2 regions of the Streptomyces zaehneri genome follow, and region 2 is predicted to be linked to the other one. Evidence: predicted binding sites of a transcription regulator. Region 2 holds the regulator's gene; the other holds the start of a gene.
What was found. The regulator HspR, encoded in region 2, represses chaperone genes until heat shock. The targets are predictions, from matches to a motif close to TTGAGNNNNNNNNNCTCAA.
Positions count from the first base shown of each region.

Region 1: the regulator HspR is predicted to act here: its motif matches at 7,758-7,776, upstream of lon (endopeptidase La).

Region 1 is NZ_JASTTJ010000001.1:133,751-148,650, forward strand. It holds gene QQM72_RS00620 (multifunctional oxoglutarate decarboxylase/oxoglutarate dehydrogenase thiamine pyrophosphate-binding subunit/dihydrolipoyllysine-residue succinyltransferase subunit) at 1-1,628, opposite strand, end outside; gene QQM72_RS00625 (HAMP domain-containing sensor histidine kinase) at 1,931-3,034, opposite strand; gene QQM72_RS00630 (response regulator transcription factor) at 3,031-3,771, opposite strand; gene QQM72_RS00635 (spermidine synthase family protein) at 3,894-4,580, opposite strand; gene QQM72_RS00640 (rhomboid-like protein) at 4,808-5,686, shown strand; gene QQM72_RS00645 (DUF5954 family protein) at 5,803-6,822, opposite strand; gene QQM72_RS00650 (GNAT family N-acetyltransferase) at 6,953-7,609, opposite strand; gene lon (endopeptidase La) at 7,799-10,213, shown strand; gene QQM72_RS00660 (MarR family winged helix-turn-helix transcriptional regulator) at 10,382-10,882, shown strand; gene QQM72_RS00665 (protein phosphatase 2C domain-containing protein) at 10,904-11,695, opposite strand; gene QQM72_RS00670 (sensor histidine kinase) at 12,064-14,900, shown strand, end outside.
Region 2 is NZ_JASTTJ010000009.1:200,702-215,601, reverse strand. It holds gene QQM72_RS17635 (hypothetical protein) at 1-1,960, shown strand, start outside; gene QQM72_RS40905 (DUF6406 domain-containing protein) at 2,238-2,510, opposite strand; gene QQM72_RS17630 (hypothetical protein) at 2,494-2,619, opposite strand; gene QQM72_RS17625 (hypothetical protein) at 3,014-3,586, opposite strand; gene QQM72_RS17620 (hypothetical protein) at 3,649-6,723, shown strand; gene QQM72_RS17615 (heat shock protein transcriptional repressor HspR) at 6,854-7,309, opposite strand; gene dnaJ (molecular chaperone DnaJ) at 7,315-8,490, opposite strand; gene grpE (nucleotide exchange factor GrpE) at 8,530-9,186, opposite strand; gene dnaK (molecular chaperone DnaK) at 9,183-11,021, opposite strand; gene QQM72_RS17595 (MraY family glycosyltransferase) at 11,117-12,376, opposite strand; gene QQM72_RS17590 ((Fe-S)-binding protein) at 12,698-14,900, shown strand, end outside.

The DNA of each region.
Region 1 (14,900 bases), on a different contig from region 2:
GCGTTCAGCCGGCGCAGGATGCGCAGCTGCTCCTCGCGCTCCGGCTTGCTGTGCGCGCGCTCGATGCGGTCCTGGATCCAGCGGCGCTGCTTCGGGTCCTGGATGTGCATGAACTCGACGCCGGTGGTGCGGCAGTACGAGTCGCGCAGCACGCCCAGGATGTCGCGCAGCTTCATCAGGGACTTGCCCGCGAAGCCGCCGACCGCGAACTCGCGCTCGAGGTCCCACAGGGTGAGGCCGTGCTCGGTGATGTCGAGGTCGGGGTGCTTGCGCTGGCGGTACTCCAGCGGGTCGGTGTCGGCCATGACGTGGCCGCGGACCCGGTAGGAGTGGATCAGCTCGAAGACCCGGGCGGCCTTGGTGACGTCGTCGTCGTGGCTGGCGTCGATGTCCTTGAGCCAGCGGACCGGCTCGTAGGGGATGCGCAGCGCCTCGAAGATCTCGTCGTAGAAGCCGTTCTCCCCGAGGAGGGAGTTGGCGACGACGCGGAGGAACTCGCCGGAGGCGGCGCCCTGGATGACCCGGTGGTCGTAGGTCGACGTGAGCGTCATGACCTTCGAGATGCCGAGCTTGTTCAGGGTGTCCTGGCTGGTGCCCTGGAACTCCGCCGGGTAGTCCATCGAGCCGACGCCCATGATCACCGACTGGCCGGGCATCAGGCGCGGCACGGAGTGCACGGTGCCGAGACCGCCGGGGTTGGTCAGGGAGACCGTGACGCCGGTGAAGTCGTCCATCGTCAGCTTGCCGTCGCGGGCGCGGCGGACGATGTCCTCGTAGGCCTGCCAGAACTCGAAGAAGTTCAGCGTCTCGGCCTTCTTGATGCCGGCCACGACGAGCTGGCGGTCGCCGTTGGGCTTCACCAGGTCGATGGCCAGGCCGAAGTTGACGTGCGGCGGCTTGACGAGGGTGGGCTTCCCGTCCTTCTCCGCGTAGTGCCAGTTCATCGACGGCATGGCCTTGATGGCCTGCACCATCGCGAAGCCGATCAGGTGCGTGAAGGAGATCTTCCCGCCCCGGGCGCGCTTGAGGTGGTTGTTGATGACGATGCGGTTGTCGAACAGCAGCTTCACCGGGACCGCGCGCACGGACGTGGCCGTGGGCAGCTCCAGCGAGGCGTTCATGTTCTTGGCGACCGCGGCGGCGGGGCCGCGCAGCGTCACGAACTCCGGACCCTGCGCCGGCGCGGCCGAGGCCGCGGCGGGCGCGGGCTTCGCGGCGGCGGCCGGCTTCGCGGCCGGGGCCGCCTTCACCGGAGCCGGAGCAGCCGCCTGGGCGGCGGGCGCGGGCCTCGGGGCGGCGGCCGGCGCGGGAGCCGCGGCGGCGGGAGCCGCAGCAGCGGGCGCAGCCTGGGCCGGAGCGGCCGGTGCGGCGGGCGCAGGGGGCGTGGTGGTCGCTGCGGCCCCCGCGGCCGCAGTACCCGCCGGAGCCGAGGGAGTGGCGGCCCCCGGCTTGTAGTCGGCGAAGAAGTCCCACCAGGCACGGTCTACCGAGTTCGGGTCCTGGAGGTACTGCTGATAGATCTCATCGACGAGCCACTCGTTCGGCCCGAACGCGGCAGCGGGATTCTTGCCCGCTTGGTCTGCGTCGGTCGAGATGCTCGATGCGTTACTGGGGGACTGTGGCGACACGGCGGCAACCGCCCTCTTCCGCTTCACAAGGTGATGGACAGCGGGAATAAAGGCTACGCCCCCTGGAGGGGGAAGGTCAGGCCGGGCCGGTGCATCGTCGCGTAAGTCACATCGGAAAGCGCGTTTCACGGCTGTAAATGGCGGGAAACAAGCGCGGTTGCGCGTCAAAAGGGGTGCGTTGACGCAGGTCGCGCACGCTGAGCGTGCGGACCCGTGCCGACCTGGGACGGTCCGCTGCCTGATCACACGTGTCCGACTGCGCGAACGTCGGTGGATCTTGTGGCTCCGCTTCGAACTTTACGTCAACTTGAGACGGAAAACTCTCCCGGAAGAGTGACAAGAATCCGGCAGCCCCGCTCGGATTCGGCCACTCCGATCCGGCCGCCGTGAAGATCGACCGCCCAGCGGGCGATCGCCAGCCCCAGCCCCGTACCGCCGTCGCTGCCCGGTCCGTGCGGACGGCGGACGGCGCCCCGGTTGAACCGCTCGAACACCTGGCGCCACTCCGAGCGCGGAATGCCGGGCCCCTCGTCCAGGACCTCGAGCTCCAGCGACTCCGGCAGCGGCCCGCGCCGCGCCTTCACCGTCACCCGTCCGTGCGGCGGGCTGTGCTTGACCGCGTTGTCGATCAGGTTCGCGACGACCTGGTGGATCCGCTCCGGGTCCGCGTGCGCGGTCAGCTCCGGCGGGGACACGTCCAGGTGCAGATGGACGTCGGTGCGCGTGTGGTTGCCGCCCGAGCCCATCGTGGCGCGCGCCGAGGCGACCATGTTGGCCTCCTTCAGCACCCCGGACAGGTACGGCCACACCTCGAAACGCCGCTTGCGCAGCGGGACGACGCCGTTGTCCAGGCGGGACAGGTCCAGCAGCGTCTCCACCAGCCGCCCGAGCCGCTCCGTCTGCTTCAGGGCGGTGCGCATGGTCTCGGGGTCCGCCTCGGCGATGCCGTCGACGACGTTCTCCAGGACGGCGCGCAGGCCGGCGATGGGCGTGCGCAGCTCGTGCGAGACGTTGGCCACCAGCTCCTTGCGCTGCCGGTCCTGCGCCTCCAGCTCGTCCGCCATGACGTTGATCGTCTGGGCCAGGTCGCCCAGCTCGTCGCCGCGGTTCTCGCTCACCCGGCGGGTGTAGTCGCCGTGCGAGATGGACCGGGCCACCGTGTTCATCTCGTCCAGCGGCGCCGTGAGCGAATGCGCCACGAACTGCGTGATCAGCAGTGTGGCGATCATCGAGAAGACCGTGATGAAGCGCAGCTCCGTCTTGGTGTGCACCGCGATCACCGACAGGCCGGTGGTGATCAGCACCGAGACGACGACCAGCGCACCCAGCTTGGTCTTGATCGAGAACGGCCGTACCCGGCCCCAGGGCTCCCCGGGGCTTCTCGGCCCGTCCGGCCCGGAACTCATGGCGTCGGGGTCTCCAGCGCGTAGCCCACGCCGTGCACCGTGCGGATCCGCTCCGCGCCGATCTTCCGCCGCAGTGCCTTGATGTGGCTGTCGACGGTACGGGTGCCGGAGGCGTCCGCCCAGTCCCAGACCTCCGCGAGGAGCTGCTCACGGGAGAGCACCGCGCGCGGGGTGTTCGCCAGGCAGACCAGCAGGTCGAACTCGGTGGGCGTGAGGTGCACGTCCTCCGAGCGCACCCGCACCCGGCGCTGCGCGTGGTCGATCTCCAGCTCGCCGAGCCGCAGGATCCCGCTGCGCGGGGTCGTCGCCGCGATCGCGGCCCGCTCCACCCGGCGCAGCAGCACATGCACGCGTGCCGCCAGCTCCCGCATCGAGAACGGCTTGGTCATGTAGTCGTCGGCGCCCACGCCGAGCCCGACCAGCATGTCGGTCTCGTCGTCGCGCGCGGTGAGCATCATGACCGGCACCGGGCGGGACGCCTGCACACGACGGCAGACCTCCAGACCGTCGAAGCCGGGCAGCATGATGTCGAGGATCAGCAGGTCGGGCTGCCAGGCCTCTGCCGTGTCGACGGCCGCCGGGCCGTCGCCCGCCGTTTGCACGAGGAATCCCTCGGCGCGCAGGCGGGCCGCGATGGCGTCGACGATCGTCGGGTCGTCCTCGACCACCAGGACGCGCCGCTGCGCGCCCGGCGTCGCCGTCGCCGTGCCGTTGTGTGCGGTGTGTGTCTGCTCCATCGCCCGCCCCTGAGTGTGCTTTCCGGAACCAGTGGGGTGATCCCATGTCTGCGCATGACTGCGGTTGACGCGTAAATGATCGGCGTCAGGGGTGCAGCGTACGGGGAGTCACCACGGCTTTGCTATCCAGGCCGGACGGCAAGATGCACGACGTCCGGCACGCCTCGGGCAACCGGGATCTCTTCGGTACGCACCTGTTGGAACCCGGCATTCCCCATGGTTCCCTCGAATTCCGGAGAGGGTCGGGCGGACCACACGGCCAGTACCCCACCGGGTCTCAACACCCGTGCGCAGCTTGCGAGTCCGGCTGCGGAATAGAGGCTGTCGTTGCCCTCGGTGACGGTCCAGCCGGGACCGTTGTCGATGTCGAGGCATACCGCGTCGAACGTGTCGCATGTCTCATTGACGTACTTGAGCAGATCCGCTTCGACGATCTTCGACCGGGGGTCGGCGAGCGCGTCCCTGGAGAGGGCGGCCAGCGGGCCGTCGAGATGCCAGTCGACGACGGCGCGCTCGCGCTCCAAGACCGTGACGGCGCCCCAGCGGGGATCGGCGGCGGCATGCGCGAGGGAGAAGCCGACGCCGAGGCCGCCGATCAGCAGATCGGGTGAGGGGCGGCCGTCCAGCGCGGTCAGCGCGGCGTCGACCAGGAGCCGCTCCGAGCGGCCGTCCGAGGTGTCCATCAGGAAGCAGCCGTTGGCGATGATCTGGAGCAACTCCCCGTGCCGGCGCAGGACGACCTCACCGTAGGGGCCCTCGCGACGGTCCAGCACCTCGGGCGCGTCGGGGATGTCGTACGGGATGGGCATCGGCCCATCCTGACACTTTCCTGACGGTTCGTTGAGGGATTTACATGGGCCGCGGATGCGGTTGACGTACGGCCGTTCGGAACGGGTTCGGAGTGGCTTCGGGGTACGTGGGAGCCGGCTGGGGAAAGTCTCGGAGCTTGCTGTGAATCGGCTCGGGCGTGGTGTCGGTCACAGACAGCGGACCGGCGCGGCGCGAAAGGTGGGGGGAACGGAAGGAGCGCCGCACGGTGGAACGCACGGCCGCACCCACGAGCCCGCCGCTGCCCGAGGTCCACGGGCTGCTGGACGGCATCCCGGGCCAGCGCCCGCCGCCCCGCGCCGAGCCGCCCGTCGAGGCGCCCGTCGAGGCCCGCGCCGAGCGGCTCGCCGAGCCCCGCGCCGAGCCACCTGTCGAGGCCCTTGCCGAGCCGCTCGCCGAGCCGCTCGCCGAGCCGCTCGCCGAGCCGCTCGCCGAGGCGCCCGCCGGGGCGGCCCCCCGCCGCCGGTGCCGGATCCCCGTCCCCTTCACCCTCTCGTACGCGACTGTCCTCGCCGTCACCTCCTTTCTCGCCGCGCACCTCGGCCCCACCGTCGTGCACGCCCTGCACCAGGGCTCCAGCACCGATGTCGCGCATCTGGTGCGGACGCCCGTGCTGGTGCTGGTGGCCAGCGCGCTCTGGGTGGCGGGCGGCTTCGCCTCCCCCTTCACGCTCGGCTTCCTGACCGTCCTGACGGCGCTGGAGCGGCGCATAGGCGGCGTCCGTACGGCCGTCGTGTTCCTGCTCGGGCATGTCCTGGCCACCCTCGCCACCGAGGTGCCGGTGGGCCTGGCCGTGCTCGTGGGCCGGCTGCCCGACAGTTCGCTGCACCGCCTCGACTACGGCATCAGCTTCGGCGTCGCCGCGAGTGTGGGCGCCCTGGCGGGGCTGCTCGGGCCGTGGCTGCGCTGGCCGCTGCTCGCCGCCTTCGGCGGGATGCTGCTCCAGGACCTGATCGCCTTCACCGACCCGATGACGAACTGGGGACACCTGATCGCGCTGGCGATAGGCGTCGGCACCTGGCCGTGGCTCCGGCGCCTGCCGCGGCCCCGGCCGCTTCCCGGCGCCGGCCTTCAGCCCGGCGGCTGACCGTCATCCCGGCCGCTTTCCGGGGCCGGCCGTCGGCCTGGCGGCGTTTCGGGGCCGGCTGTCAGCCCGGCGGCCGAGCGTCATCCCGGCCGTCGGTCGGGTGCCGGTCCTCCCGGTCAGTCGTCGTACTGGACCGTGCCGTCCGTGTGCAGGGTCGGGTGGAGCTTCATGGGGCCGTACTCGTCGAGGTCCGACGGGCGGGGCGGCTCGGGGCCGTCGGGTCCCAGGCGGACCATCCGCTCGACGCGGCAGATCCGGAACAGGCGGTCCTCCACGCTCGCCTCGTCGGCCCGGCCGGCCGCCCGGAACGTCTCCGCGGCCCGCGCGTAGAGGGCCTTCTTGTGCTCGTCGAAGCGGTAGAGCATCGCCCAGACGCGGGCCATCCCCTCGTACAGCGAGCGGCGCGCCTCGTGCGGGGTCGCCGCCAGCGACCCGCACGGGGTCCAGCCGGACCCGTCGCGTTCGGCCACCGAGAAGCCGACCGGCAGCCGCACCACGTCCGGGTGCGTCCGGGCCGCCCACTCGGAGTCCGCGCGCACGTCGGGAGGGAAGCGGGCACCCGTGTACGTGAAGTCGCGCAGGCCCAGCCGGAGGGCGCCCGCCATCGGGCCCTCGTCCCGCTCGGGGTCCAGGACGTACCCCACGTCCGGCGACGGGACGACGCCCGGGTCCTCCCACGACAGGCCCACGGGCTCGAGGTCGGTGGGCCGGGGCGGCTCCAGACCGTCGTCGCCGGTCCGGGCGAACTCGTCGCCGCGCACCACCCGGTAGCGCACGCCCAGCGCCTCCACCTCGTCGGCCGGGGCCCGCTCCAGCACGGCCACGGCCGCCAGTAGTTCGCGCCGGGCGGCCGGGTCGTCGGTGCCGTCCTTCGCCTTGAACCACAGGTGTGAGTTGAGCCCGTCCCGGGCCTGCTGGGGCATGCCGTCCACCACCGGCTTCAGCAGCCGCCAGCGCGGCTCCGCGGCCGTCCGGTCCCGTGCGGCGACACCGAAGACGGGTCCGCGCAGCGCGATGTGCGGGTAGCGGCGCGAGGAATCGACGGCGTCCGCCTCCGTCACCCAGGCGACGGGGTCGTCGCGGCGGACCAGGTCGGCGTGGAGGGCGTCGAGACGTCGCTTCCAGTCATCGGTCATACGCGCATTGTGGTCGCGCGGCGGGCGGCTTCGGGGTGAATGCCGGAAGTGGGCGGGGTACGGAGAGGGGGCGCGAGGGGCGTGCCCCGTCGTGCGGCGGCGAACGGTGCGCCCTCCCGGCCACCCGACGTCACCCCCGCGCGTCTCCCGTGAACTTCGCGCTCGTCAGCGACGACTCGACGCGCCAGCCCAGCGACTCGTACAGTGCCCGCCCCTGTGGTGTGGCTCCCAGTACCCCGGTCCGGGCACCCTGTGCGAACGCCGCGTGGTGCAGGGTCCGCATGACGAGGGCGCCGAGCCCGCGGCGGCGGTGGCCGGGGGAGGTCTCGACCTGGTCGACGGCCGCCGTGCCGCCGGTCGGGGCGATCTGCCCGCGCCCGGCCAGGGAGCCGTCCGGGGCGACGATCATGGTGCGGGTGACGCCGCCGCGCGACCAGGTGCGGGTCCGGTAGCCGTCGGGGGCGGAACCCGGCGGGACGCCGGGGAGGGCGGCCGTCATCAGGAAGCCGGGCTCGGGGTCGATCCACCAGCCGGGGCCCAGCCAGGGCCCGACCACCGCGGGGTCGGCGAACACCTTCAGCCACACGCCGGCCCCGGTCACCGCGCCCGCCACCTCCCGGACGGCCGGCTCCGACACCGCGCCGGCCGTCGCGCCGAACACGTGCCGGGTGACGTGCTGGATCCCCGTTCCCACGTCGACGGTCCAGCCCCACGGCTCGGCCACGGGCGGAGCCGCCCCGCGCGACACGACCCACCCGTCCACCCATGCCTGGACGAAACGATCCACAGGAACCCCCCGAGAGCGTTCGGTAATAGCCGCATTGCCTGTTGAGCTATTACATCCGACCGTAAGGGCGGAGCCGCCCGCCGGAACAGTCTTGATCGCCCAGAGCGAACGGGTCGCCTCCCGGGGAACATTCGGAGACTCACGTGCATTGAGTCGGCATAGCTCAACTTGACTGCCTAAGGGGAGATCATGGCATCGACGTCCGCTCCGCTCACCCTGCCTGTGCTGCCTCTCGACGACGAGGTCGTGCTCCCCGGCATGGTGGTTCCGCTGGACCTCAACGACACCGACGTACGCGCCGCTGTGGAGGCCGCGCAGGCCGCCGCCCGTTCAACACCGGGCAAGCCCCAGGTACTCCTGGTGCCGCGCATCGAGGGGACCTACGCGAGCACCGGCGTGCTCGGCACCGTCGAGCAGGTCGGCCGGCTGGCCGACGGCGACCCGGGCGCGCTGATCCGCGGCCGCGGCCGCGTGAAGATCGGCGCCGGCACCACCGGGCCCGGCGCGGCGCTGTGGGTCGAGGGGACGAGGGTCGACCAGAGCGTCCCCGAGCCGCTGCCCGGTCACGTCGCCGAACTGGTCAAGGAGTACAAGGCGCTCGCCACCGCCTGGCTGCGCAAGCGCGCCGCCTGGCAGGTCGTCGACCGCGTCCAGGCCATCGACGACGTCTCCGCGCTCGCCGACAACTCCGGTTACTCGCCGTTCCTGACCACCGAACAGAAGGTGGAGCTCCTGGAGACCGCCGACCCGGTGGCCCGCCTGAAGCTCGCCACCCAGCAGCTGCGCGACCACCTCGCCGAGCAGGACGTCGCCGAGACCATCGCCAAGGACGTCCAGGAGGGCGTCGACAAGCAGCAGCGCGAGTTCCTGCTGCGGCGCCAGCTCGAGGCGGTGCGCAAGGAGCTGCGCGAGCTCAACGGCGAGCAGGAGGGCGAGGAGTCCGACGACTACCGTGCCCGCGTCGAGGCCGCCGACCTGCCCGAGAAGGTCCGCGAGGCGGCCCTCAAGGAGGTCGACAAGCTGGAGCGCTCCAGCGACCAGTCGCCCGAGGGCTCCTGGATCCGCACCTGGCTGGACACCGTCCTCGAACTGCCGTGGAACGAGCGCACCGAGGACCGGTACGACATCCAGGGCGCCCGCGCCGTCCTCGACGCCGAGCACGCCGGCCTGGACGACGTGAAGGAGCGGATCACCGAGTACCTCGCGGTGCGCAAGCGGCGCGGCGAGCGCGGCCTGGGTGTCGTGGGCGGGCGGCGCGGCGGTGCCGTGCTCGCGCTCGTCGGACCGCCCGGCGTCGGCAAGACCAGCCTCGGCGAGTCCGTCGCCCACGCCATGGGCCGCAAGTTCGTCCGCGTCGCCCTCGGCGGCGTCCGCGACGAGGCCGAGATCCGCGGCCACCGCCGTACCTACGTCGGCGCGCTGCCCGGCCGGATCGTGCGGGCGATCAAGGAGGCCGGATCGCTGAACCCGGTGGTGCTCCTCGACGAGATCGACAAGGTGGGATCCGACTTCCGGGGCGACCCGGCGGCCGCCCTGCTGGAGGTTCTGGACCCGGCGCAGAACCACACCTTCCGCGACCACTACCTGGAGGTCGAGCTCGACCTGTCGGACGTGGTCTTCCTCGCCACCGCCAACGTGCTCGAAGCCATCCCGGAGGCCCTGCTCGACCGTATGGAGCTGGTCCGCCTCGACGGCTACACCGAGGACGAGAAGGTCGTCATCGCCCGCGACCACCTGCTCCCGCGCCAGCTGGAGCGGGCGGGCCTGGACAAGGACGAGGTGACCCTCGACGAGAGCGCGCTGCGCAAGCTCGCCGGCGAGTACACCCGCGAGGCGGGGGTGCGCACCCTGGAGCGGTCCATCGCGCGGCTGCTGCGCAAGGTCGCGGCCCAGCACGAACTGGGCGAGCGGAAGCTGCCGTTCACCATCGGGCACGAGGATCTGCGCGCTCTGATCGGCCGGCCGCACCACGTGCCCGAGTCCGCCCAGGACCCGGCCGAGCGCCGGACCGCCGTGCCCGGTGTCGCGACCGGTCTCGCGGTCACCGGCGCCGGCGGTGACGTCCTCTTCGTCGAGGCGTCGCTGGCCGACCCCGAGACCGGCGCGGCGGGCCTGACCCTGACCGGTCAGCTCGGCGACGTGATGAAGGAGTCGGCGCAGATCGCGCTCAGCTTCCTGCGCAGCCACGGCGCCGAACTGGAGCTGCCGGTGGGCGACCTGAAGGACCGGGGTGTGCACATCCACTTCCCGGCGGGCGCGGTCCCGAAGGACGGCCCGAGCGCGGGCGTCACGATGACGACGGCCCTCGCCTCCCTGCTGTCCGGCCGGCTCGTCCGCACGGACGTGGCGATGACCGGCGAGGTCTCCCTGACCGGCCGGGTCCTGCCGATCGGCGGCGTGAAGCAGAAGCTGCTCGCCGCGCACCGGGCGGGCGTCACCACCGTCGTGATCCCCAAGCGCAACGAGCCCGACCTCGACGACGTCCCGGCGGAGGTGCTGGACAAGCTCGACGTCCACGCCGTCACGGACGTCCGCCAGGTCCTGGAACTGGCGCTCGCGCCCGCCACGAACGGCGCGACGCCGGAGGTTCCGGTCGCGGCGTGACGGACGCGACCGGAGAAGGGAAGGCCCGGGTCCCGTGAGGGAGGCCCGGGCCTTCCCGGTTCCGCCGCGGACCCGCATCGAGGTCCTGGGAAGCGCCGCCGGTCCCCGCCTGCGAAATACTTAAGAGCTGCGCCGATGGCGGCGACCGGCGAGATCAGGGGTGCTGACGTGCACGAGGACACAAACGGCGACGGACGCGACAGCGGGTCCGACACGTCGTCGCGCGGTGTGGAGCAGGGCGACCGGGAGTTCCTGTCCCTGGAACGGGAGCTCACGGTGCTGCTGCGCCGCGCCCGCGCCAACCAGGGGGAGATGGCCCGTGAGGTCCACCCGGACCTGGAGTCCGCGGCCTACGGCCTCCTCGTCCGGCTGGAGGAGTGCGGCCGCCAGCGCGCCACGGAACTCGCCGGCTACATCGGCGTCGGCAAGGCCACCATGTCCCGCCAGCTGCGCGCCCTGGAGGAGCTCGGGCTGGTCGCCCGCGAGCCGGACCCGGCGGACGGCCGCGCCTGGCTCGTCGACCTCACCGAGGAGGGCCGCACCCGGGTGAGGCGGGTCCGCGAGGCCCGCCGCGAGCGGTACGTCACGCACTTCTCGGACTGGGACCGCAGCGAGGTCTCGGAGCTGGCCCGGCTGCTCCACCAGCTGAACCGGGGGATGGAGAAGTAGCGCCGCGGGCACGGCGGGGCCTCAGAGCTCCACGCACACCACCGTCGCGTCGTCGTGCGTCTTCGCCCGGCCCAACAGGGCCCGGCCGGCGGCGTCGTCCGCCCGCTCCAGCGCCCTGACCCGCTCCACCAGAGCCCCCGCGCCCTCCTCGCGGACGAGGGTGAACAGGTCCGTCCAGTCGCCCTTCCGGAAGAGCTCCGCCCAGCGGGTGGCCCCGTCCGACAGCGCGGCCAGCGAGCGGACCTCCGCGCGCGGCACGCTCGCGGTGACCGCGCGGGCGGCCACCCCGGGGTCGGCCGCGGCCGTGAAGAACCCGCCCTCCTTGTTACGGAGGGTGCCGTCGACGACCTCGGCGCTCCGCAGCAGGGCGCGCGGCAGGCGGGCCAGCCGGTCGTCGCGGACCGGGGTGACCGTGCCGTCCGGGGCGGCGAGCAGCAGCGCCGCGTCGCACAGGACCAGGTACTCGACGGTTCTCGGCGACCAACGCGCGAGGACCACGGTGGCCTGTGGGGTGCGTGGGTGAGAAAGGTCACAGGTCTCCGCATGGGCCTCGGCGGTACGCGCGATGGCAAGGGCGAGCGCCTCGGCCAGGGGGACATCCGGGAGTGAAACGGTCAGTTCGGTCAGGGCGCCGCCGAGTCGCGCCGTGAACCAGGGGACCGAATGCAGACAGCCGGCGCCACCCGGGGGTGGTGTCACCCCGTCCAGCAGGACGAGCGAACCGCCCTGTCCGGAGGCGGGAAGTCCGACACTCGCGAAGTCCTCGTTGGGGCGGGCCCGGTCACCGGCCTCCGACACAAGTTCCGTACGCATCCGGACAGTCTGCACGACCCCTTCACAGCCTTCGCGAAAGGCTGGCATCGCTCCCCGAACTCACGTACCGCCGCAGGTCAGACGCCTGGTTTGGGTAGGAATAAAGCACTCCGGGAACGCGTGGCGGCGAATACTGTCAAAGCCCGCCGCCCACGTCCAACCGGCCTGCCGCGCAAGGCCGCTGCGCACGCCGGAGGAACTTGCCCGCCAACTCTCTCCCGATGTTCACTCCTTCGGGTGGCGGGGCAAGCGATGCGAGGCCCCTGCCCACCGGCACTGGGAGGGTCGGAAACCGTACCGGACGTACGCGCCAGTTGACGGAGCGTCACATCCGGCCCATGGCACACGAGTCAGGAATGCGAGCACCGGTGCAGAAGACGCGGCCTCGGCGTACAGGCAGGCAGACGGCCTCCGAGGGGGGCGCGGAGCGCACCCCTGTCGGCAAGGGCCGTCCCACCCACGTACGCAACCGGCTGATCGTCGCGGTGGCCGTCGTGGCCGCCGCCGTCGCCGGGGCGGGCGCCCCCTCGATCCTCGCCGCCTCCGGGCAGCTGAAGGACTCCCAGGACCTGGTCACCCTGGCCGAACAGAGCCAGGACGCCCTCGCTCTCGCCCAGTCCCTGGCGGACGAGCGCGACGAGGTCACCACCTACGTGGCGGCCGGCCGGGTGAAGTCCAAGGCCCCCTCCGCCCAGGGCAGCGCCCGGGTCGACCGGCAGGCGGCCGAGCTGACCGCCGGGACGGACGTCTCCGCGGCGCTGCGCGAGGCCCTCGCCGCCGTGCCGTCCGTGCGCCAGTCGGCCCTCACCGGCAAGAGCACCGCGCTCACGGCGCACGAGGCGTACTCCCGGGCCATCGCCGCCCTCCATGTGCTCGTCGACCGGCTCGCGGAGGAGATGCCGCCCCGCGCGGGCTCCGGCGCGTACGCCCTCGCCGAGCTCGACACCGTCGTCCAGCAGGCCTCCGCGACCCGGGGGCTGCTGCTCGCGGCGCTGAACGTGCCGACGACCACCGAGACCGCGTACGACCCCGTCACCGGCCGGTCGGTCACCGAGAAGGTCTCCTCGGACGCCGACACCAAGCAGCGCAACGCGCTCACCGCCGCCGCGCAGCAGGCCCGGCTGCGCTCCGACGCGGCCCTCGCCGACTTCCGGGAGGGCGCGCCGCAGGAGACGGTGGACTCGTACGACTCCACGGTCACCGGCGGTGACGTCGACGCCGCCGAGGCCTACCTCGCCGCTCTCACCGACCAGCCGAAGCTGAGCGACGGCGAACTCGACACCAGCGTCAAGAAGCTCGACGCCGCGCTCTCCGCCCGGGTCGACCTGATGCGCGGGGTGGAGTCCTCGCTGTACGGCCACCGCGCCGAGGACCTGGCCCGGATGCGGGACGACGACGTCACCGACCTGGAGCTGCGCGTCACCCTGCTCGGGGCCCTGATGCTGCTGACGGTCGTCGTCGCCACGGGCATGGCACGCAGTCTCACCCGCCCGCTGTCCGTCCTGCGCCGGGGATCGGCGCGACTGGCGGGGGCCGAACACCCGGCGGCGGAGGAACCGGTCCGGTTCACCGGCCGCAACGACGAGTTCGCCCAGGTCGTCCGCTCGGTCAACGCCCTGCACGAACACGCCGCGGTGCTCCACGAGCGCGTCGGCACCCTGGAGTCCGATCGCAAGCACCTCGTCGGGCAGCGCCAGAAGATGGCCGACGCCCGCGAGGAACTGCGCACCGAACTCGCCGAGTCCGCAGCCCAGTTGGACGGGCTGCGGGACAGCATCGGCGGTACCTTCGTCAACCTCGCCCTGCGCACCCTGGGCCTCGTCGAACGCCAGCTGGCGGTCATCGAGGGGCTGGAGGAGCGCGAGCAGGACCCCGACCGGCTGGCCACGCTCTTCAAGCTCGACCACTTCGCCACGGTCATGCGCCGCCACAGCGAGAACCTGCTGGTCCTGGCCGGTACGGAACACGTCCAGCAGCACGCGGGCCCGATCCCGCTGGTGGACGTGGTCCGCGCGGCGGTCAGCGAGATCGAGCGGTACGAGCGGGTGCGCATCTCCGCCCTCCCGCCGCACGCGCACGTGGCCGGATTCGCCGCGGACGACCTCTCCCACCTGCTGGCCGAACTCATGGAGAACGCCACCTCGTTCTCCCCGCCGGACCTGCCCGTCGAGGTCTCCGGCTGGCTCCTGGAGAACGGCGAGGTCATGCTCTCCGTCCAGGACGAGGGCATCGGCATGGCCGAGGACCGCATGAGCCGTCTCAACGCCCGCCTCGCCGAGTTCGACCCCGAGACGCCGTACGACCAGGAGGGCGAGGAAGGCCTCGGCCTCGGCCTGTACGTGGTGGCCCGGCTCGCCCACCGGCACGGGGCACGGGTGCGGCTGCGCGAGCAGAAGCAGGGCGGGGTGGCGGCGGTCGTCGTCCTGCCGACCGCGCTGCTGGCCGCGGCCCCGGCCGCCGCGATCCCGGTGACGAACCCGGCGGCCACCCCCCAGTCCTTCTCGCTGCCGGGCGCGGACGCCGAAGCCAACTCCAATGTCCTGCCGGGCCGCAAGAAGCCCGAGGACCCGCTGGTCGAGCTGGCGGAGAGGGCGGTACGACAGGCAAAGACCCCGGCCGGGACGCCCACGCCGGCTCCGGCGGAACTCCCGGCCGAGACGCCGGCTCCGCCGCAGCCCCTGGCCGGGACCCCGACGCGGATCCCGGCCGAGACGCCGGCCGAGACGACGATGGAACTGCTGCTGCCGAGCCCGCAGGGCGAGGCCGCGGCGGACGCCGAGGAGGCCGAGGAGGTCGAGGAGACCGACCAGGCGGGGGAGCAGGGCACCGCCGCCGACCCGGCGACCGCCGACCGCGCGGACCTCCCGCCGGGCCCACCCGCACCCGACGAAGGCCACGCCGCCGGCGAGGCCGAGGCGGAACACACCCGCACACCGGACGCCCCGGAAGAGCTCGTCACGGACAAGGGCCTCCCGAAGCGCACCCCCAAGATCACCGCACCCGCCCAGGCCCCGCGCCAGCGGACCGGTTCCGTCGACGCGGACGCCCTCCGCCGCCGTCTGGGCGGTTTCCGCCGGGGAGCGGAGGCCGGCTACCGCGACGTGGAAGCCGAAATCGCCGAACGGACGGGCCGGAACCAGGTGCCGTCCCCCGAAGCAACTCGGAAAACAACTCGAGAAGCACGCGCACACGCCGAAGAAAGCAC
Region 2 (14,900 bases):
CTTCCCGCCGCCTACGCCCTGGGACACCGGCCTGCTGAGGCTGTGCTACGACTCCCGGGAGCCGGGGCTCGTCGCCCAAGCGCTGAGTGCCGCCTGGACGAGCGGCGAAGAGGTGCTGACCCCGTACCAGCAGCTGGTGGCCGGCATCCGCCTGTGGGATGCCGGCCAGGCCGACGTCCTGGCGACCCTCGTGCCCGAGGGCCCGGCGGGCATCCGGGAGGAGGGCACGCGCGAGGCATTCGCCCAGGCACTTCGCCTCCACTCCGCGGAGCCTCTCCACGCCGCCGCACGGGCCCACCGGGAGCGGCCTGACGAACACCTGGACGAGGCGCTGCGAACCTGGCGGCTACGACTGCCCTCCGCGCTGGGCGAGTCCGACCTGTACAGGCTGACGCAGAGCGAGGTCGCCGCCGTGAGCCGGTCCATCACGGAGGACCGCTGGTACGACGTCGACTGGGACCTGGTGCGCAGTCGTCTGGACGCGCCCGAGGCGAGCGGCCACCGCAAGGTCACACGCGAGCGGTACGGCATCCTGCTGGCCCGGGCCGACTGCCCGACCGACGTCGCCCGTACGTTGACCGACACGCACTTCACCCCGCTGGACCTGTCGCGGATCTACGCCGACCGGGACACCGCCATCGCCACCCTGTCCACCCGCTGCGTTCCCGCGTGGACCCTGCGGACCGGCGGCGCCCTTGCGCAGTCGGTGGTGCGCGCCGCCTCCCCGCAGCCCGGCTGGGACCCCGCCGTGACCGTCGAGGACGTGCTGCGCCACGCCCGCCCGGCACGAGGCGTCGTCCGGTACGCCGACCCCGCGGCCGTCGGCCGGGTCGTGACCGAGGCCCTCGAAGCGGCACGGTCGGCGCAAGACCTGGACGAGGCGGAGCTGTGGACTCAGTTGTACCGCACCGTCGCGCACTGCACGGTCCCCGTGCCCGAGCTTGTGCGACTGGCCGCGGCGCTGACAGGGGGCGAGGAGCGGGCCGACACGCTGCCGGCCGCCGAGTTCGTCGTCAGCCCCGAGTTCGACGACTGGGCCGGCAAGGTCCGCGGGCGTCTCGACGTGTTCCCCTCCCGCTGGGCCCGGGCGGTACGCCTGCTGGCCGGCGGCTTCGACGGTCCGCTGCCCGCGCTGCTCGAAGCCGCGCAGCGGCGGGAGGACGAGATCCCCAGGCCCAACGGCGCCCTCGCCGACCACTGCGCCCCGGCCCTCCTGCTCGGCCTCGCCCCCGGCCCCGTCATCGAGACCGTCGTGGCCCGTCTCGACCTGCCCCTGTGCACGCTGCTTGCGCGGACCACGTACAGCGGCGTCATCGTGCGGGCTCTGGTGCGGCGGGGTGACAGGCAACTGTGGGACACGCTCATCGACGAAACCAGGACGAACCGGCCGCCGGAGCGGCCGAGGAGCGATCGCTTCCTCGCATGGCGAAAGTTGCTGAAGGACACGCTCATCCCGGCGCTCCTCGCCCAGGACGACCCCCGGCTCAACGCCCGTCTGGTGCGCGAGCAATTCGCCTGGAGCACCGACGCTGAGCGCGTGCGGGCGATCCTCTCGGGTACGCCGTTCGGACCGGGCGACGCACCGGTGCCCGTGGCGGCCGAACTGCTCGCCGACTTCACCGGCTGGACCCCCGACTCCGGCCGGGAGCTGCCTGATTGGACCAGCAGCGAGCACTTCTGGGATCTCGCGGAGCCGGTGCTGGCCCTGCAGGCGCTGATGGCCGTGCGCCAGACCAACCACCAGGACGGACCGTATTCGCGACTGTCCCTGCGCCAGAGCCTGACCGCCGCGACGACGATCGCCGATGCGGGGCGCTTCGACCTCCTGCAGTACGTCATCGACCACTGGCACATCCGCTACCCGTGGCGCGACCACCTCGTCGAACGGGAACTGTTCGAGGAGGCGGTGAACCTGCGCTCCGCCGAGCCGCTCAGGACACGGCTGGCCAGACTGGGCTGACCCGAGCCTCTCGTCCATTCGACCCGAGCGAGAACGACCGTCCAGTCTCGCGTCGGGGAATCGAGGTTCTCGATCCGCTCCGACTTCCGTCCCTGGTCGCGGATCGGGAACACGTCACCGAGTTTCAGCGAATGGTCGGTCGCGACGCTTCGACAACGACGACGAGGCCCTCGCGCTCGCGAAGATGCCGGACGGAGAACCGGGCAAACCCCTTGTTCGCCTGCAAGTCACATCAGAGCGCAATCTCCTGCACCGTCCCCTTCTTCGCGCCGCGATTCTATTCGGCCCTCTTCAGGACAACGCACCAGTCCCTGTCGCCGGGATTCTCCACTCGATCGACCTTCCAAGCCCGCCCCCGAACCAGAAAGGATTCCCCTACTTCAAGGGTGTACCTCTGCTCACCATCAGCAGCAACTCCCAACCGCACCGTCAGCGGCACTTCGGGCCTGGCGTCGACGTGAATCACACCGAATTGAATCCCGTTCTCGAACGCAGGAATACCATGCACGATTCTCACTTCGGACACTTGACCATCACTCCAATGTGACATAGCGGTGGTTGATATATTTCTTGAATTCCGCGACCGTCAGCTCCTCGGGATCGTTCATGTCATGCGGATTCCTCAGGTAGAAGTAGCCTCGGTCGTCCACCTTGGTCACCTCGTAGGCATGTCCCGAAATGAGGTCCTTGGCCAGGGGGGCCTCACTCCTCTCCGTGGACACCGAACCCACGGCCAGGCTGCGGAGTTACTCCCCTGGTTCCTCGGGCTCTCCGACCGCATCCGATTCCCGGCGTGCCGAGATGTCGGTCCGCTGGGCCGGCACATCCGGAACCACTGGTCGTTCGGTCTCGCGGATTTCGCTCACTGTCCGTCCCCCGTCGTGGTCCCCGCGGTGTCCGGTCGTCGGATCGTGCGCTCGAAACACGACAGCGTCCGCCCGAACCGCTTTCGCCACTCCTCCGACGGATCCCCGCAGCAACCCGGTGGCGGCTGGACCCAGGGCCCGCCCCCGAGCTGGCCCGGCCGGCAGCCGTAAGGTCTCGGGTGACCGATCAGGCCCGGGGGCCGGTCCCCCCGGGCGGAGGGCTGACCTCGTCGATGTCGGCGAGGATCTGCCGCGTGAGGCGGAGCTCGATGTCGAGGATGTCGCGGCGGAACTTCCCCGGATCCTTTGCGTAGCGGGCCCTGCCCACTTCGGAGGTGAAGGCCGATGCGGGGACCGCGTCCTGGCCCGCGGGGATGAACTTCTGGACCTCCTCGACGGCGGCCACCGCGTACGCCACCGCGCCGCGCTGCCGGTGGTGCTCGGATTCGGGTGAGTTGAGCAACTTGAGTCCGGCACGGCCGGCGACATCGGCCGCGACCGCCGCGAACTCACCGGGGTCGATGATCTCGGACGGCTCGGGACCGCCGAAGGCCGGCGGGGGCGGCGGGATCTGCTCGGCCATCAGGAAGGTGAAGTTCCGGTTGCGGCCGCACTGCGCGCACGGTCCCTCGTACACGGCGACGATGTCGTCACCACGCTGCTCCAGGCGGTGCCGTCGGACGAAGTCGGAGCTCCCGCACTCGCACGGGTGCAGGTCCATGTACAGGTGCGCTTCCAGTGAGGAACGGGCTCTCAACATGGGATGATCCTAAAGTCTGTTGTGCGGTGTGCATATGTACAGAGCCTGGGGGAGGGCATCACGTGGACACATCGGCCGATCCGCAGATCGTCATGGGCACGCTCCGCACGGGCGGACCCGCGCAGCAGCAGGATCTCGTGTGGGCCGCGAGGCGGGACATGGGTGCGGTGGCGGCCGTCGTCCTGGGGGACAGCCTGGTCTCCCTCACTCCGGCTCAGACCGAGGACGGGCGTCAGTATTTCGTGCTGCGGGACAGTCAGGGGGAGTCCGCCCAGATCTGGGTGGACGCCATTCCGCTGACGACGGGAGCGATCGCCGACACGGCGACGAACACCGCCTCGCAGAACTACGTCATCCGGGTGTCCGACCGCCTTCCCACCGCGATGCTGGGACGAGTCCTCGCCCACGAACTCGGTGAGCTCGCCGCCGTGCGCGAACGCGCGGCCGACGGTTTGGTCCCCGTCCGGGAAGACCTGTTGCGGGAAGGGGCGGAGCTCCCCGCAGACCGTCAGCTGTCAGCCGCGGACAGGGGACGTATCGGGGAGCTCAACTGGCTCGCCGGACAGTGCAAGGACACCGCGCTCTCCTCACAGCAGCAGATGGAGGCGCGCGCGCAGTTCTCCGCACTGCTCGACCCGTACGGCATCCGACCCACCGTCGCTCTGAGCGACGAGGCGGCGTTCCGCACCCAGGAAAAGGCGGCACGCGTCCGATACCTGGTGTCGTACGCCTCTCTCTCAACAGATTCGGTGAGTCTCCTCGAGGATCTCGCCCACCCCATAGAAAACCTCTCCCCCGCCGACGCCACCGCCCTCCAGGCCTCCCGGGACGCCGCGCTGCGGGCCGAGCGGCAGGTCGAGGCGTTCATCGGGCGGCGTGACGTCACCATGCCCATGCCCGGCTACGACCAGAACGGGCTGCCGCTTCCCCGCGACGAGCTGGAGCCGGCCGCCGAGCGGTGGGCCGAGTACCGCGCCCAGGTCAGCGAGCGCACCGTACAAACGCTGGAGGGGCAGCTCGCCGAAGGGCAACTCCCGCTGCGCAAGGTCGTGATCGGCGGCGGGGCGAGTCTCACCGGGCGGGATCCGGAGGCGCTGCTGGTGGACGGGGCGGGCCGCTGGCACCTGGACCCCGGTGCCGGGATCGTGCAGTCGGCGGACCAGGACCGCGACCTCGTGCAGTGGATGGGCGTCGACCCGTACTCGGCGGTCGAGGATCCCCGGCACCGCATCTCCATCCACGCCGTGCGGGTCTGGGAGGACCAGCTCGCCACCCAGGGCGACGTGGTGAACGGCCACGCCCGGCTGCGACTGGGGCAGAACGGCGAACTCCTCGCCGAAGTACGCACCTTGGGCGAGGACGGCGCGGAGAGTGCGACCCCCCTCTGGGTGGCCTGCGACGGCACGCCCAGCATCGCCACCGGCCTCACGCCGGAACTCGTACCGGGAATGCCGCGCGGCGAATTCGCCGTGGAGAGCCGCGGCGAAGCCGTACGGCTGATCGGCGATCGTCTGCGAGAGCTGGAGGGGCAGGGGTTTCCCGGCGCGGGCGAGATGGGCGCCTGGCTGACCCAGGCGGAGCGGGGCGGCGCGGACACCGGTACCGTGCTCGGCGCCCTGAACTCCTATGCGGAACTGAAGGACGCCCTCTCGGCCGGCCTGGGCACCGCGGACGAGACGCGCATGGGCAACTGCTTCACCGCTCTCGACTCGACGCGGAAGTGGGAGGCGGCGCGGAAGGCCGCGGAGGGGCGGGCGCTGCTGGGCGACGAGGTCGCCGAGAGCCGTTTCGATCCGCACGCCGCCCAGGAGTGGATCGTCGTGGGCTCCGGCGGCACGGCCGTCGCCAACGCGGAGATCATCCTGATCCAGAATCCCGACGCCCAGGTCACGATCATCGGCTCGAGGCCGCCGCCGGCGCTGCAGCACCAGGTCCAGTTCCCGGCGATGGAGGCGAAGTACGGACACGGCGAGGGCGGCGAGAGGCGTCTGAGCTTCGTCGAGGCACGCGTCGGGGCCATCGAGACCTACCAGGACGAGAAGGGCGAGACCCGCTTCCAAGTCCCCTACGTCGAAAAGGGAACCAAGGAACAGAGAGTGGCCCGGAGCGACGGATACGTCACCAGTCTCGGCCGCACCAACCCCCTTCCGCCCGCCCTCCAGGTCCTCGCCGACGAGGTGCGCGACCGGGGCGGGGAGATCTCCGGGGACCTGCTGTTCGACAAGGACGACCAGTACATCGGCTACGGGCTCACCTTCGCCGTGGACGGCAGGGAACACCGCGTCGACGTGGACGGCGCGGCCTCCTGGCAACTGCCACGCGAGATCTTCGCCCCGGAGACGGGAATCCAGGGCCGGTTGAACGGGATGGGCGTCCGCGGTCTGCCCTCCGAGACCGGCAACGCGGCTCCCGGCTTCTCGCCCATCGCCCGCCAGAGCGCCCTGCGCGCACGCGCCGTCGCGGCGGCAGCGGCGGGCGACCCCGAAGCCGTACGACGGCTGTCGACGATCCCGGAACGCTGGCGGCGCCCGGACCTGGGCCAGGACCAGGATCACGGCCAGGACCAGGACCAGGACACGAGCAAGGACACAGAGAAGGGCACGGACACCGGCACGGAGGCAAAACCACCGGCTACGGGCACGGAGGCAAAACCACCGGCTACGGGGACGGAGGCAAAACCACCGGCTGCGGGCACGGAGGCAAAACCACCGGCTGCGGGCACGGGCAGCGCCACCCCGCACCAGGAGAAGGCCAAGCCCGCACCGGCACGGGAACAGCAACAGGAAGAAGACCGGGTGCGAGAGCCGGACCCGGAGCCCGTCCCCACCCCCGACTCGGCCACAGCCCCGGGCACGGCCCCGACGACAACCCCGTCCCCGACCACGACGACAGGCCCAGCTCCGGCACCGGGACCTGCCTCTCCATCGACCCCGGCCCCGTCCCCCGCCCCGACGGCACCCGCGGCACCCGCACCGGCCCCGGCCCCGTCCCCCGCCCCGGACATCCCCGGCTCCCACCTGTGGCAGATGGGCGTGCCCCGGGGCGGCGGCAACCGGCCCCCCGCTCCCGTCCGGAAGCCGGAGCAGCAGCCGCCGGGTCACGAGCGGCCGGAGCCGGGCGTCGACATGGGCGAGTGACGGCCGTGGAGAACGAGGCAGGGGCCCGGAGACGAATCTCCGGGCCCCTGCCTCGTACGCGTATGCCTCGGTCCTGCGGTCCTCAGGTCCCGCGGTCCTCAGGTCCTGCGGTCCTGAGGTCCTGAGGGTCTCAGTCGGACGACGGCTGTGACCGCTTGGGCCGCCAGACCACCAACGCGCTGGTCTGCTGCACCTCCTGGTACGGCACCAGGTCCCGCCGGTAGGAGGCGTGCACCGCCGCCTCCCGCTGCTGCATCGCCGTGGCCGCGCCGTCCAGCGCGGCTTCCAGCTCCGCGGCCCTGGCCTGGAGCGCGGCCACCTGGTTCTCCAGCTCGATGATCCGCTTGATGCCTGCCAGGTTGATGCCCTCGTCCTGGGACAGGGCCTGCACCGTGCGCAGCAGCTCGATGTCGCGGGCCGAGTAGCGACGCCCCCGGCCGGCGGTGCGGTCGGGGGAGACGAGACCCAGGCGGTCGTACTGGCGTAGCGTCTGCGGATGCAGGCCCGAGAGCTGGGCCGCCACCGAGATGACGTAGACCGGGGTCTCCTGGGTCAGTTCATACGGGTTACGCCGACGGCCGTCCATCACTCTCATGCTCCCTTCGCGGCCTCGAACAGCTCCGCCCGCGGGTCCTCGCCCGCGGTCGCCTCGTGATACGCCTCCAGCGCCTCACGAGCCTTCCCCGACAAGTCCTTCGGAACACTCACCTCGACGGTGACCAACAGGTCGCCGCGGGTGCCGTCCTTGCGGACCGCGCCCTTGCCCCGCGCCCGCATGGTGCGGCCGTTGGGCGTGCCGGGCGGAAGCTTCAAGGTCAGGGACGGCCCGCCGAGCGTCGGCACCTTGATCTCGCCACCGAGTGCCGCCTCGGTGAACGTCACCGGCACGGTCACCGTCAGGTTGTCCTCCTTGCGGCCGAACACCGGGTGGGCGCCGACATGGACGACGACGTACAGGTCGCCCGCCGGGCCGCCACGCTCGCCCGGGGCGCCCTTGCCGCGCAGCCGGATGCGCTGACCGTCCGTCACCCCGGCGGGGATGCGGACCTGCATGGTCCTGGACGACTTCGCGCGGCCGCTGCCCTTGCAGTCCAGGCAGGGATGCTCGGCGATCAGGCCGCGCCCCTTGCAGTCCGGGCAGGGGTCGGTCAGGGAGAAGCCGCCTCCCGAGCCCCGCGCCACCTGGCCCGTGCCCACACAGGTGGGGCACACGCGCGGGGTGCCGTTCTTGTCGCCCGTCCCCGAACAGGCCTTGCAGGGGGCCTGCGAGGACATGCGCAGCGGGACCGTCGCGCCCTCGATCGCCTCCGTGAAGGTCAGGGTGACCTCGGTGTCGATGTCCTGGCCGCGCCGGGGCTGGGTGCGGGTCGTGCCGGGGCCGCCGCGGTTGAAGAGGCCGCCGAACACGTCCCCGATGCCGCCGCCGAAGCCGCCCTGGGCACCGCCGCCCTGGGCGCCGCCTCCGAAGAGGTCGCCCAGGTCGAAGTTGAAGGAGCCGCCCGCGCCCGGCCCGGGGCGGAAGCCGCCGTTGCCGAAGAGGGCGCGGGCGTCGTCGTACTCCTTGCGCTTCTTGGGGTCACCGAGGATGTCGTTCGCCTCGGAGATCTCCTTGAAGCGCTCCTCCGCCTTGGCGTTGCCCTTGTTGGCGTCCGGGTGGAACTCGCGGGCGAGCTTCCGGTACGCCTTCTTGATCTCGGCCTCGGTGGCGTCCTTGGGGACGCCGAGGACCTTGTAGAAGTCCTTCTCGACGAAGTCTTTGGTGCTCATCCTCGACGTCCCTCCTCTCCATCACTCATCCGGTCGAGCTCAGCCCTCGTCCGGGCCACCGCTCTCCTTGTCGTCGGCCGCCTCGGCCTCGTCGGCCTTCGCCGCCGCCGCGCCGGGCTGCGGTTCGGCCACGGCCACCCGCGCGGGGCGGATGGTGCGCTCGCCGATGCGATACCCGGGCTGAAGGATCGCCACGCACGTCGTCTCGGTGACGTCGGGCGCGTAGCTGTGCATCAGGGCCTCGTGGATCGTCGGGTCGAAGGGCTCGCCCTCCTTGCCGAACTGCTGGAGGCCCATCTTGGCCGCGACGGTCTCCAGCGATTCGCCCACCGACTTGAAGCCGCCGACGAACTCGCCGTGCTCGCGCGCGCGGCCGATGTCGTCGAGGACGGGCAGGAGCTCGGTCAGGAGGTTCGCGACGGCGATCTCCTTGACCGCGATCCGGTCGCGCTCGACCCGGCGGCGGTAGTTCTGGTACTCGGCCTGGAGGCGCTGGAGGTCCGCGGTGCGCTCTCCCAGAGCGGTGCGCACCTGGTCCAGCTGGGCCACCAGACCGGCTGTCTGGTTCGTGTCCCCGGCCGGGGCCGCCCCCGCCGCCGAAGCGGAGGAGGAAGCGGCCTTCGGCTCGGCGTCTTCAGGGGTGGCGCCGGAGGGGACGTCGGGCTTCTCCTCGAAGCCCGGGGTCTCCTCCGTCACGCGGCACCGTCCTTGCGCTCGTCGTCCACGATCTCGGCGTCCACGACGTCGTCGTCCGCCTTCGGGGCGTCGGCCTGGGGAGCGTCGGCGCCCTGGCCGGCCTGGGCGTCGGCGTACATGGCCTGGCCGACCTTCTGCGAGACCGCGGCGACCTTCTCGGTGGCCGTGCGGATCTCGGCGGTGTCCTCGCCCTTGAGCGCGGCCTTCAGCTCCTCGACGGCGGCCTCGACCTCGGTCTTGACCTCGCCCGGGACCTTGTCCTCGTTGTCCTTGAGGAACTTCTCCGTCTGGTAGACGAGCTGCTCGCCCTGGTTGCGGGACTCGGCGGCCTCGCGACGACGGTGGTCCTCGTCCGCGTACTGCTCGGCCTCCTGGCGCATGCGGTCGACCTCGTCCTTCGGCAGCGAGGAGCCGCCGGTGACGGTCATCTTCTGCTCCTTGCCGGTGCCGAGGTCCTTGGCCGTGACGTGCATGATGCCGTTGGCGTCGATGTCGAAGGCGACCTCGATCTGCGGGACGCCACGCGGCGCCGGCGGCAGACCGGTCAGCTCGAACATGCCGAGCTTCTTGTTGTAGGCCGCGATCTCGCGCTCGCCCTGGTAGACCTGGATCTGCACCGACGGCTGGTTGTCCTCGGCCGTCGTGAAGATCTCCGAACGCTTCGTCGGGATCGTCGTGTTGCGCTCGATCAGCTTGGTCATGATGCCGCCCTTGGTCTCGATACCGAGGGACAGCGGGGTGACGTCGAGGAGCAGGACGTCCTTGACCTCACCCTTGAGGACACCGGCCTGGAGCGCGGCGCCGATGGCGACGACCTCGTCCGGGTTCACGCCCTTGTTGGCGTCCTGACCGCCGGTCAGCTCCCTGACGAGCTCGGCGACGGCGGGCATCCGGGTCGAACCACCGACGAGAACGACGTGGTCGATCTCGGAGAGGTTGATGCCGGCGTCCTTGATGACGTTGTGGAACGGCGTCTTGCAGCGCTCCAGAAGGTCGGCCGTCAGCTGCTGGAACTGGGCGCGCGTGAGCTTCTCGTCCAGGTGCAGCGGGCCCTCGGCGGACGCCGTGATGTAGGGCAGGTTGATCGAGGTCTCGGTGGACGAGGACAGCTCGATCTTCGCCTTCTCGGCGGCCTCGCGCAGACGCTGCAGCGCCATCTTGTCCTTGGCGAGGTCCACGCCGTGGCCGGCCTTGAACTGCTGCACCAGGTAGTCGACGACACGCTGGTCCCAGTCGTCACCACCGAGGTGGTTGTCGCCGTTGGTGGCCTTCACCTCGACGACGCCGTCACCGATCTCCAGGAGGGACACGTCGAACGTGCCGCCACCGAGGTCGAAGACGAGGATCGTCTGGTCGTCCTTGTCGAGGCCGTACGCGAGCGCGGCCGCGGTGGGCTCGTTGACGATACGAAGGACGTTGAGACCGGCGATCTCACCGGCTTCCTTCGTCGCCTGACGCTCGGAGTCGTTGAAGTACGCCGGGACGGTGATGACCGCGTCGGCCACCTTCTCGCCCAGGTAGGCCTCCGCGTCGCGCTTGAGCTTCTGCAGGATGAACGCGCTCATCTGCTGCGGGTTGAAGTTCTTCCCGTCGAGCTCGATCGTCCAGTCCGTGCCCATGTGGCGCTTCACGGAGCGGATGGTCCGGTCCACGTTCGTGACTGCCTGGCGCTTTGCCACCTCGCCGACGAGCACTTCACCGTTCTTGGCGAAGGCGACGACGGACGGCGTGGTCCTGGCACCCTCGGCGTTGGTGATGACGGTGGGCTCGCCGCCCTCCAGAACGCTGACGACGGAGTTGGTTGTGCCCAGGTCGATGCCGACCGCACGTGCCATGGTGATCTTCCTCCAGCTGACTTGAGTGGAACGGACTCAAGTGTGCACGAGGCTCACCTCTCGGTCAACAGACCTGAGTCGTACCCACTCAACTCTTATCCGTTCCTTACACGCAAGGACGCGTTGACCTGCGGCGATACGGATCGACCGGTTCGCCGTACACCGGACTGCGGGTGGTGCGCCTGGTCCTCGGATTGACGCCGGGGCGCGTACACCGACGCCGAACCCGACCCGGGACGCCGCTCGGGGCGGGGCACGGAACGGCCCGCGAGCCGCGCCTCCCGAAGAGCACCACCGACACCACGACCGGCACCGCCCGCCCCCCGGGCGACACCCACGCCACGCGGCCGCCGGGCCCGCCGGTCGCGTCGGCCACGCGCGCGTGGGGGCCCGTACACCGTGACCCGCAGCATCCCGAGCACGACGACGAGTGCCCCGCCGGCCACCCACAACACCGCCCGCGCGTCGACCCATCCGGCGTGCACCAGCACCCCGACGAGCACCGCGGCGAAGGTCGCCACCGCGACCAGGACGGTCACGCCCTGCGCGGTGAGCCCCAACCGCCGCAGCCGGTGGGCGAGATGGTCGGACGCGCCGCGCAGCAACGGCCGTCGGGCCAGCCGCCGGGACAGCACGACCAGGACGACGTCGGCCACGGCGACCGCGGTGAGTGCGACCAGCACCCCGGCGCCGGCGACCGGATCGTGCCCCGCGCGGGCGATCACGGCGGCCGCGGCGAGCAGGAACCCCGCGAAGAGCGATCCGCACGCCCCGAGGGCGACACGCGCGGGAGGCCAGTTGTGCATCAGGAACCCGGTCAGCGCGGCGGCGAACACGCTCAGCAGTACCGCCAGCCCGTCCATGACCTCGACGGCGGCACAGGCGGCCACGCCGAACGCGGTGACGACCCCGACGGTTCCGGCCACCCCGTCGGCGTGGTCAAGCGACCGGAAGGCGAGGGCGACGAAGGTGATCCAGCCGACACCGGCGACTCCGGCCACCACCCCGGTGTCGCCGTACGGCACCACGAAGGCGGCCGCGACCGCCGTGCCGACCACCAGGAACCGCGCGTTGAGCCGCCACACGTCCGCGACCAGCCCGAGCGCGGCGACGGCGCCTCCCGCGGCGAGCAGCACCTCGATGCCGTCACCGAGCGGGGCGATACCCGTCCAGTCCCCGACGACCGCGACGAGACAGGTGGCGAGCACCACGGCGGCACCCCCGAACAGAGGAACCCGCCGCTGCCGCTGCCGCCGGTCGAGCAACCCCAGGCGCAGAGCGGGTACGCGCAGCAGCGCGGCGAGGACGGCGGCGAGGAACAGGGCGGTGATGGCGGCGACGATCCCGTAGAGCACGGATATAAATTAGTCACATATGTACCAATTTGGTACGAATAACACGGCCGATTCGTCACCGGATCCCAGTCCGATCCCCAGTCGGACCCCCAGCCGGACCCCCAGCCGGACCCCCGGTCGGACCCCTGCCGGATGCCGGCCGAACCTCAACCGGAACCCAACACTCCACCCACCCGAACGCGACCGGATCCTGAGGCAACCCTCAGCGACTGAGATCACTCCGCACCCCGCTACAGTGCGACGGAGAATACGGGGTAGTCTCAAACGGACTGCATAAGTTACCGCTTAGTAATTTCCCTCGCAGGCCCGAGGAGCCCCCAAATGCAACTCGCCGCGATCATCGTGTCGCTGCTTCTGACCGTGGTCGGCGTCGCCCTGATCGCACGTGCCATCGGCCAGTTCGTCCGGTACTTCAAGCTGGGCCAGCCGCTCCCCGCCGGAACCCGGACCGACAACCCCTACGCGCGCAGTGTGACGCTGGCACGGGAGTTTCTCGGCCACACGCGGATGAACCGCTGGGGCATCGTGGGCTTCGCCCACTGGTTCGTGGCGATCGGCTTCCTGACGCTGCCGCCGACCCTCGCACAGGCCTTCGGCCAGCTCTTCGAGGCCGACTGGGTGCTGCCGGTCATCGGCGACTTCCTGCCGTTCGAGCTCTACATCGAGTTCATCGGCGTGATGACGATCCTGGGCATCGTCGTCCTCATGGCGATCCGCCTGCTGAACCTGCCGTCCCGCGCGGGCCGCAAGTCCCGCTTCGCCGGCTCCAAGTCCGGCCAGGCCTACTTCGTCGAGTACGTCATCCTCACCATCGGCCTCGCCATCTACGTGCTGCGCGGCCTGGAGGGTGCACTGCACCACGTGGAGCACTACGAGGCCGGCTACTTCGCCTCGTACCCGCTCGTCCTGGCCTTCAAGGGACTGAGCGTCACCACGCTCCAGAACCTGGTCTACCTCGTCGCGATGATCAAGATCGGGACGTCGTTCATCTGGATGATCGTGGTCTCGCTCAACACCAACATGGGTGTGGCGTGGCACCGTTTCCTGGCGTTCCCGAACATCTGGTTCAAGCGCGACGCCGACGGCGCCACCGCGCTGGGCGCCCTGCTGCCGATGACGTCGGGCGGCGAGCCGATCGATTTCACCGATCCCGGTGACGACGACGTGTTCGGTGTCTCGCAGGTCGAGCAGTTCTCCTGGAAGGGCCTGCTGGACTTCTCCACCTGCACCGAGTGCGGCCGCTGCCAGTCCCAGTGCCCCGCCTGGAACACCGGCAAGCCGCTGTCCCCCAAGCTGCTGATCATGTCGCTGCGCGACCACGCGCACGCCAAGGCCCCCTACCTCCTGGCCGGCGGCGGCAAGAGCATGGAGGGCGAGGAGAAGGCCTCCGCCGAGCAGCTCGCCGGGGTGCCCGCCGCCGCGCTCGCCGAGGCCGAACGCCCCCTGATCGGCACCGCCGAGGAGAACGGCGTGATCGACCCGGACGTGCTGTGGTCGTGCACCACCTGCGGCGCCTGCGTCGAGCAGTGCCCCGTCGACATCGAGCACGTCGACCACATCGTCGACATGCGCCGCTACCAGGTCATGATCGAGTCCGCGTTCCCGTCCGAGGCGGGCACCATGCTCAAGAACCTGGAGAAGAAGGGCAACCCCTGGGGCCTGGCGAAGAAGCAGCGCCTGGAATGGCTCAAGGAGGTCGACTTCGACATCCCCGTCGTCGGCCGCGACATCGAGGACCTCACCGAGGTCGAGTACCTGTACTGGGTCGGCTGCGCCGGCGCCCTCGAGGACCGCGCGAAGAAGACCACCAAGGCCTTCGCCGAACTCCTGCACATCGCCGGCGTCACGTTCGCCATCATGGGCGGCGACGAGAAGTGCACCGGTGACTCCGCCCGCCGCCTCGGCAACGAGCCCCTCTTCCAGGAGCTCGGCATGGACAACGTCATGGCGCTCAACACCGCCTTCGGCGAGGAACTCGACGACGACGGCAAGGTCACCGAGGAATCGCGCAAGCCGAAGTCGGCGAAGAAGATCGTCGCGACCTGCCCGCACTGCCTCAACACCATCGGCAACGAATACCCGCAGCTCGGCGGCGACTACGAGGTCATCCACCACACCCAGCTGCTCCAGCACCTCATCGACGAGGGCAAACTGATCCCCGTCACCCCGGTCGAGGGCCTCATCACCTACCACGACCCCTGCTACCTGGGCCGGCACAACAAGATCTACACGCCCCCGCGCGAGATCATCGCCAGCGTGCCGGGCCTGCGCAACGAGGAGATGCACCGCCACAAGGAACGCGGCTTCTGCTGCGGCGCCGGCGGCGCACGCATGTGGATGGAGGAGCGAATCGGCAAACGCATCAACAACGAGCGCGTCGACGAAGCCCTCTCCCTCAACCCCGACATCGTCTCCACCGCCTGCCCGTTCTGCCTCGTCATGCTCACCGACTCCGTCAACGGCAAGAAGAACGAAGGCAAGGCCAAGGACACCGTCCAGGTCGTCGACGTCTCCCAGCTGCTCC